DNA from 2 places in the Nocardioides pymetrozini genome. Region 2 is predicted to be linked to the other one. Evidence: predicted binding sites of a transcription regulator. Region 2 holds the regulator's gene; the other holds the start of a gene.
The links. The regulator LexA, encoded in region 2, represses DNA repair genes until DNA is damaged. The targets are predictions, from matches to a motif close to TCGAACANNTGTTCGA.

Region 1 (3,985 bases), 890 kb from region 2:
CAGGCCGAAGTCGGGCGCCATCGTGACGGCATGAGGGCACAGCCGGGCGGCCTCGGCGCCCGGCATGCCGGAGCGGATGCCGTAGCGGCGGGCGGGATAGTTGGCGGAGAGCACGACCCCGCGGTGACCGCCGCCGACGACCACCGGGACGTCGTGGAGCTCGGGCCTGTCGCGGATCATCACCGACGCGTAGAAAGCGTCCATGTCCACGTGGAGGATCGGGCAGCGGACCGTCACGGCCCGCCTCCGAGGTCAGCCCGACGCGCGTGCCAGGACGTGCAGCTGGGTGGCCAGCGGGAGGTACTCGGGGCGCTCCGCCACGGCCCGCTCCAGGTCCACCAGGGCCGCGGCCGCGCCGGGCTCCTGGTCGACGAGGGCGGCGGGGACGAGGTCGGCGAAGACGCGGACGGCGTGCACCGCGACCGGGTCGAACCCGCGGTCGGCGAGCAGCGCGCGCACCTCGTCGGCGGTGAACCGACGGCCGGTGCGGGCGTCGAGCGGAGTGGGATCGTCGAGCAGGCTGCGCGCCTGCTGGAAGTGACCCGCCATCGCCCGGGCGATGACGGCGGCGTGGCGCTGTCCGACGACGAGGCTGAGCAGCCCGCCGGGGCGCAGCACCTCACCGATCCGCTGCAGGGCGAGTGCGGGATCGACCACCTCGAGCACCCCGTGGCACAAGACCACGTCCGCGCTGCCGGCACCCACCACGTCGACGAGGTCGGTGACGTCCCCCTGCAGGCCGGACACCTCGAGATCCGCCTCCCGGGCGCGGCGCGCGAGCGCCGCCAGCGCATCGGGGCTCGGGTCGACGACCCGGACGCGGTGACCGGACTCGGCGAGCCGCACGGCGAAGCCGCCCGTGCCTCCCCCGAGGTCCACGACGTCGCGCGGTCCACCCGCGAGCGCGGACTCGAGGGCATCCCACACGGCCGCGGTGCGGACCGATCCACGCTGCTCGCGAGAGGCCATGCGAGGAACATTAGTGCGCCCGGGGCGGAAGCTCAGCAGGCGCCTCGGTCAGCCGACCGCGCGGCCGGCGAGCTGCTCACCCAGGGGGACGTGCGGCGTCAGCCCGAGGGCCTGCTCGACCAGGGCCAGGAAGCGGTCGGCGTCGCGCACCAGGTCGTCGGCCTCGCGCTCGGTCACGGCGCGGACCGAGCCCGCCTCGGCGGCGGCACGCTTGGCGGCGCCAGCGGCGAAGAAGGTCGCCCACTCCGCGAGCTCAGGAGCGACCTCGGCCAGCAGCACCCACGCGTTGCGCTGAGCCCGCCGTCGCCCGGCCACGGGACGAGCGCGCGCCGCCAGCAGCGCCGCCGCGGCCCGCAGCGCGGCGACGTGGGCACAGGCGTAGCGGGTGGGCACGTCGCGCGCCGCCACCGCCTCGCTGAGCGACTCCGCCGACCGGATCAGGTAGTTGTGGGTGGTCGCCGGCAGGGCGTGCGGGCTGACCGTGAGAGGGGCGAACTGCTGGGCCACGGCGTCTTCTCCTCGAAATCTGTTCGAACACGTGTTCGAACGACTCGAAGGTACACCCGCCCTCCGACACAGCTCAAGGGGCGGCGCGAGAGCGGCGGAGCCGCACCGGCTCAGCCGTCGGCGGGCTCCCACCGGCTGGCCTCGCGGACGTAGCGGGCGCTCTGTGGGTGCCACAGGAAGACCAGGGTCACCGCCCCGATCACCGCGGCGGCGATGGCCATGCCGTCGACCATCGTCGGCGGGTCCGTGCGCACCGTGGCGACCGCGACCAGGATCACCCCGACGACGATGGCGGCCAGCGAGTGCCGAGCCCAGTCGTGCCCGGTCCGGAAGAGCGCGATCAGGGTCGCCGCGAGCACGGCGGTGACGCCGTACAGGACGAGGATGACGGGGACGAACTCCACCGGCTGGACCGTGCTGTCGCCGACCTGCATCGGCGACCAGACGCTCCCGAGGTCCTCGCGCTGGGCGACGACCAGCACGCACACGAGCAGCCCCGCGGCGACCAGGAACCACAGCAACCAGCAGGCGATCACCACGGCGGGCGGTCGCTCCGGCCGGGACTCCTGCTCGGTCCGCTGCCGCTGCTCGGTGTCGGGCATGCTTCCTCCAGTCGGTGGGGGGAATCTCGGGGGTGGGATGCCTGCGCTCGATAGGGTCACCCCCATGTCGGCCGAGCATCCCTCGATCACCCGGTTCCGCGACGAGCACCAGCGCCGGGGCGGAACCGGCGAGATCGTCATTCTGCCCGACTCGGTCCACACTGCCGCACTGGCCGCCGAGGCGCTCGGCTGCGAGGCCGGGGCGATCGCCAACAGTCTGCTCTTCGACGCCGACGGACGTCCGGTGCTCATCCTCACCTCGGGAGCGCACCGCGTGGACACCGCACTGGTCCGCGCCACGATCGGCGGGCCCCCGCTGCGCCGCGCCACGCCCGACTTCGTCCGCGAGCACACGGGTCAGGTGATCGGCGGCGTCTCCCCCATCGGTCATCCGGCGCCGGTGCCGACGTACGTCGACAGCTGGCTCCAGCGGCACGACACCGTGTGGGCCGCGGCCGGGCATCCCGCGGCGGTCTTCTCGACCACCTACGCCGAGCTCCTCGACCTGACCGGCGCCGCGCCGATCGACGTCGCGAAGGACTAGTCGGGTGGCTCGCATCGTCGTCGTCGGCGGCGGCCTCGGCGGCATGGCCACCGCAGCACGGCTCGCCAAGCTGGGCCACGAGGTTGCCCTCCTCGAGGCCTCGCACCGCCTCGGCGGGGCCCTCGCGCGCGTCGAGCGCGAGGGCTACGCCTGGGACGCCGGCCCCACCTCCACGCTGCTGCCGGCGGCGCTGCGCGACCTCTTCCGCAAGTCCGGGCGGCCGCTCGAGAAGGAGCTGGGCGTCGAGCTCGAGCCGTTGCCCGTCCTGCGCGAGCACCGGTTCGCCGACGGGACGTCGGTCCGGCTCCCCGGCGGCTCGCGGGCCGACCAGATGGCCGCGTTCGACGAGCTCGGCGCAGGCCTCGGCGAGAAGTGGGCGGCCCACGTCGACGTCTACGGCCCGGTCTGGGACGTGCTGCGCCGCAACTACGTCGAGGTCCCGTGGGACCCGCGCACCAAGGGCGCGGTCCCCAAGGAGCTCGGCGCGATGTTCGCCATCCGCGAGACCCTCCACAAGCGGCTGCGGCACATGTTCCGCGACGAGCGCCTGGCCCTCGTGGCGGGGCACCCGGCCGTGGCCGAGGGCCACGACCTGCGCAACGTCCCGTCCTGGGTGGGGGTCACCGCCTTCCTCGAGCAGCGCTTCGGCGGCTGGCGGGTGCCGGGCGGGATGGCGCGGGTCGCCGACCTCCTCGCCGCCCGTCTCGAGACGCGCGGCGTGCGGGTGCGCACCGGTGTCGAGGTGCGCGACCTGGTGGTGCGGGAGGGGCGCGTGGCCGCCGTACGCACCGATGCGGGCGACGCCGACGCCGACGTCGTTGTGGTGGCGGTGGACCCCCGCCGCCTGCCGGCCCTGGCAGCCCACGTCGAGCGGACGATGCCCGCGATCCCACCGGTCGTCAGCCACATCGGCCTGACGGGCGAGGTCCCGGAGCTCCCGCACGAGCTGGTCATCCACGAGGAGCCGCTGCTCACCGTGCGTCCGGGAGGCACCGCCCCGGAGGGCGGGACCGCCTGGACGGTGCACGGACGGGGCAAGATCGCCGAGGACCTGCTCGACGCCCTGGCCCGGCACAAGATCGACGTCCGGGACCAGGTCGTCACCCGCGTCGACCTGTCGCCGCGCGAGCTCGTCGAGCAGTGGCGGGGATCGCCCCTCGGGGTGCTGTGGCAGGGCCGCGGCACGGTCCGCCACCGGCTCGGCCCGGCCACCCCGCTGGCGGGCGTGTACGCCGCCGGGGCACACGCCGCCCCGGGCGCGGGCGTGCCCTTCGTGACCCAGTCCGCAGCGCTGGTCGCGCAGCTGGTCGGCCCGGCGTAGGGCCGGGCGGTCAGACCGTGATCTGGAGGGCTTCGAAGATCT
Region 2 (3,985 bases):
GGTTCCGCCCCGACCTGCTGCTGCTCGCCGTCGGCATCACCGCCTCCCTGGTCGCCTGGGGATACCTGGTGATCGCGGCCATCGACTTCGGCGCGACCGCGCGCCACGACGGCAAGACCGGTGCCTGGGCACTGCTGGCGGTGGCGTCCGTCGGCGGCATGCTCTGCCTCTTCCTCGCGTTCATGCTGGCGGTGCGCCTCTCGCGCGCGCTCGGCCTGAGCCACGCTCCCCCGCCGCGCCCGAAGCGCGACCCCGCCGCCCCCAAGGGCGGCAAGCGCGCCGCCCGCTGAGGGCCGGCACGGCGCGAGGGGCGGGATCCGGTTCGGTCGGATCCCGCCCCTCGGCTTTCCCCAAGGCCTTGGCGGCCCATCTCCGCTGGGGTCGAGGCAGCGGAGAAGTCGGTCGACCTAGCTGGTCGGGACGCGCAGCTCCTGGCCCACGTAGACGACGCTGCCGTCGAGCGTGTTGAGCTGCTGGATGGCCTGCATCATGTCGCGCACGCTGTCGCCGGTGTCCGCCGCGGCCTCGCTCGCGATCGCCCACAGCGTGTCCCCGGGCGCGACGGTCACCACGTCGATCTGGGCCGCACCTCCGGAGTCGCGGGTCGCGGCCGAGCCCGCGGCCAGCCAGACCGCGGCGAGCGCGACGACGACCAGGGCCAGGCCGAAGACCACCGCGCGGCCGCGCCGGGTCAGCCGGACCTGGCCGCGAGAGGCGGGGCGGGACGCGCTCGTGGGACGGGCGGGGGCAACGCGGGGGGCGAGGGTGATCGTGCTCATGGTGACCTCCGGGGGAAGTGGACGGGTCCTGGCGGACGGGCTCCGGCTGAACGGGGACTGTCTACGCAGGGGGTCCGACGGAAGGGGTTCGATCAGGCGTTCGATCGAACATGTGTACGAGACTAGATCAGGTGTTCGAAGAAATCCAGCACCGGTTCGAATACGCGTTCGACCGCGTGTCGCGACACGCGGTTCGAACAGGTGTTTGAAACCGGCAGTCCGCTTCGGTTAGCGTCGGCACCGGGCCCGCTGGTGCGGGCCGCACCACCCGGCACCCGATCTGGAGGGCATCTGATGGCTGAGCGCAAGGGCACCGAGCGCAAGGGCGCGCAGCAGGCGAGCAGCGTCGCCGAGCTGCCCGACGGCCCGGCCGACGCGAGCGGGCTCACCCCCCGCCAGCAGCGGGTCCTGGCCCACATCAAGGACAGCATCGAGAAGCGGGGCTACCCGCCGAGCATGCGCGAGATCGGCCAGGCGGTGGGGCTCACCAGCACCTCCAGCGTCGCCCACCAGCTGCGGACGCTGGAGGAGAAGGGATATCTCAAGCGCGACCCCAACCGGCCACGCGCGCTCGAGGTCTTCCTGCCCGAGGTGATGGCCGCGCGTCGCGCCCTCGGCACCGTCGAGGACCCCGACCGCCCGGCGTACGACGAGACGGGGATCGGCGACGCCGCGCCGGTGCCGGCCCACGTGCCCGTCGTCGGCCGGATCGCCGCGGGCGGCCCGATCCTCGCCGAGGAGCGCGTGGAGGACGTCTTCCCGCTGCCGCGCCAGCTCGTCGGCGACGGCCAGCTGTTCCTGCTCGAGGTCAGCGGCGAGTCGATGATCGAGGCGGCGATCTGCGACGGCGACTACGTCGTCATCCGCCAGCAGCCGACCGCCGAGAACGGCGAGATCGTGGCCGCGATGATCGACGGCGAGGCCACGGTCAAGACCTTCCAGCGCAAGGACGGACGGGTCTGGCTGCTCCCCCACAACCCGGCGTTCGAGCCGATCGACGGCACCAACGCCACGATCCTCGGCAAGGTGACGGCGGTCCTGCGGCGGGTGTGAGGCGCCATTCGTCGCCCCCGTGACATAGGGTCGGGACCGTCCTGTCGCCGTACCGAAGGCCGGTCCCGATGCCTCGTCGCAGCCACTTCCCCTTCATTGGGCTGCTGTTCTCGCTCGTCCTCGCGCTGCTGATGGTGCCGGCGCTCGGCTCCGTCGCCCAGGCGGACCCCGTCGCGCCCGCAGCGCCGATGGTCCCGGCGGCGCTCGCCGACGACGCCGACCCGGCCCAGGACCCGGCCCAGGATGAGGCCGAGCAGGCGCTCGAGACGGTCCAGGAGATCCTCGAGCCCGCAGCCTCCCCGACCGCGCCGGACGCCTCCGCGGTGCCCGCGGAGGGCGCCGACCTGACCATGGCGCTGCGCGACCTCGCCGTCACCCGGGACGACCTTCCCAAGACGCTCCAGGACGACGCCGCGCGGCTGCTCGCCCGGCCCAGCACCGCCCACCGCCCCCCGCCCGGCTCCGGCGGCATCGAGTGCAGCCCCGGCTCGGGCCTGCCCTGCTACACCACCGCGAACCAGTCCGCGACCTGCGACAGCGGCATCTGCGTGCGCTACGTCAACGACACGGCCGACGCCGCGAGCCCGGGCTATGCCAACGCAGTGCTGGGCGTCATGAAGCACGTCGCGAGCCGCTACGCCGCGGCCGGCTACCGTCCGCCGGTGAGCGACGGCAGCGAGTTCGACGTCTACCTGGCCGACCTCGGTCCGCGAGGCCTGTACGGCTACTGCACCACCGACACCCGGGTGTCGGGCCACGTCACGGCGCCGGCCTACTGCGTGCTCGACAACAACTACGCCGAGTACGGCCCCGTCCCCGGGCCGGCCGGGAACCTGCAGGTCACCGCCGCCCACGAGTACTTCCACGCCGTGCAGTTCGCCTACGACGTCAACGAGGAGGGGTGGCTGATGGAGGCCACCGCGACCTGGGCCGAGGACGAGGTCTACGACTCGATCGACGACAACCGGCAGTACCTCAAGGGCGGTCCGCTCGGCCAGCCGGCGCAGTCGATGGACCACCGCCGCGGCATTGCGCCGTACGGTGCGTGGATCTTCTTCAAGTACCTCAGCGAGCGCTTCCCCGAGGTCAACGTCCCCGGCGGCATGCCGACCGTCGTGCGCGACGTGTGGGACCGCGCGGCCGGCGCCCCGACCGCCCGCCAGGCGCTCGGTGGTGCGCTCGCGCTGCGCGGCACCGACCTGCGCACGCAGTTCGGGTGGTTCACCGCGGCCAACCGGCGCCCGGCCCTGCACTACAGCGAGGGCGCCGCCTACCCCCGCGCCAAGCTCTGGCGCGGCGTGAAGCTGACGAGCTCCCGCCGTGCCGTGTCCGACAAGACCTCGCTGCGCCATCTCGCCTCCCGCACGATCCGCTTCAAGTCGAAGGTCTCCGGCAAGGCGAAGCTGCGCGTGCACGTGGACGGCCCGAAGCGGAAGAAGGGCGGCTACGTCCTGGTCACGATCCAGAAGAAGGGCCAGGCCCCGGTCACCAAGGCGGTCAAGATCAACCGCTCGGGCGACAAGACCAAGCGCTTCGCGTTCGGCAAGAAGGTGCGCTGGGTGGAGATCACCTTCGCCAACTCCGGCAAGCGCGACGCGACGGCGAAGGTCAGCGCGCGGGTCGTGCGCTGAGGCGTCCCGGTCCGGACGCTCAGGCGCCGCGGCCGCTGAGCCGCCCGAGCGCCTGGCGCACCACCGTGGGGTCGCTCGTCGCCCACATCGGCGGCAGGCTGGCCCGGAGGAAGGAGCCGTAGCGCGCCGTCGCCAGCCGGGGGTCGAGCACGGCGACCACGCCGCGGTCCTCGGTGGTGCGGATGAGCCGGCCCGCCCCCTGGGCGAGCAGCAGCGCCGCATGCGTGGCGGCCACCTGCATGAAGCCGTTGCCGCCGGCCTGGTCGGCTGCCTTCTGGCGGGCGCTCATCAGCGGGTCGTCCGGGCGGGGGAACGGGATCCGGTCGATGATCACCAGCTGGCAGGTGTCGCCGGGGACGTCGAGGCCCTGCCACAGGCCGAGCGTGCCGAACAGGCAGGTGTAGGGATCCTCGACGAACTGGCGTGCGAGCTCGGGGAGCTGTGCCTCTCCCTGGGCCAGCGTGGTCAGGTGCGGCAAGGCGGTGCGGACGTGCTCGGCCGCCGTCTGCGCCGCGCGGCGGC

Region 1: a site for LexA is predicted at 1,500-1,515, ahead of ACJ5H2_RS08490 (SAV_6107 family HEPN domain-containing protein). Genes of this name have one in related genera too.

The regions. Positions count from the first base shown of each region.
Region 1 is NZ_CP175556.1:1,734,665-1,738,649, reverse strand. It holds gene dinB (DNA polymerase IV) at 1-237, opposite strand, end outside; gene ACJ5H2_RS08495 (methyltransferase domain-containing protein) at 253-969, opposite strand; gene ACJ5H2_RS08490 (SAV_6107 family HEPN domain-containing protein) at 1,018-1,476, opposite strand; gene ACJ5H2_RS08485 (hypothetical protein) at 1,587-2,078, opposite strand; gene ACJ5H2_RS08480 (YbaK/EbsC family protein) at 2,143-2,622, shown strand; gene ACJ5H2_RS08475 (phytoene desaturase family protein) at 2,627-3,943, shown strand; gene metF (methylenetetrahydrofolate reductase [NAD(P)H]) at 3,954-3,985, opposite strand, start outside.
Region 2 is NZ_CP175556.1:841,045-845,029, reverse strand. It holds gene ACJ5H2_RS04120 (hypothetical protein) at 1-290, shown strand, start outside; gene ACJ5H2_RS04115 (LysM peptidoglycan-binding domain-containing protein) at 408-779, opposite strand; gene lexA (transcriptional repressor LexA) at 1,074-1,832, shown strand; gene ACJ5H2_RS04105 (MXAN_6640 family putative metalloprotease) at 1,901-3,463, shown strand; gene ACJ5H2_RS04100 (ATP-dependent DNA helicase) at 3,483-3,985, opposite strand, start outside.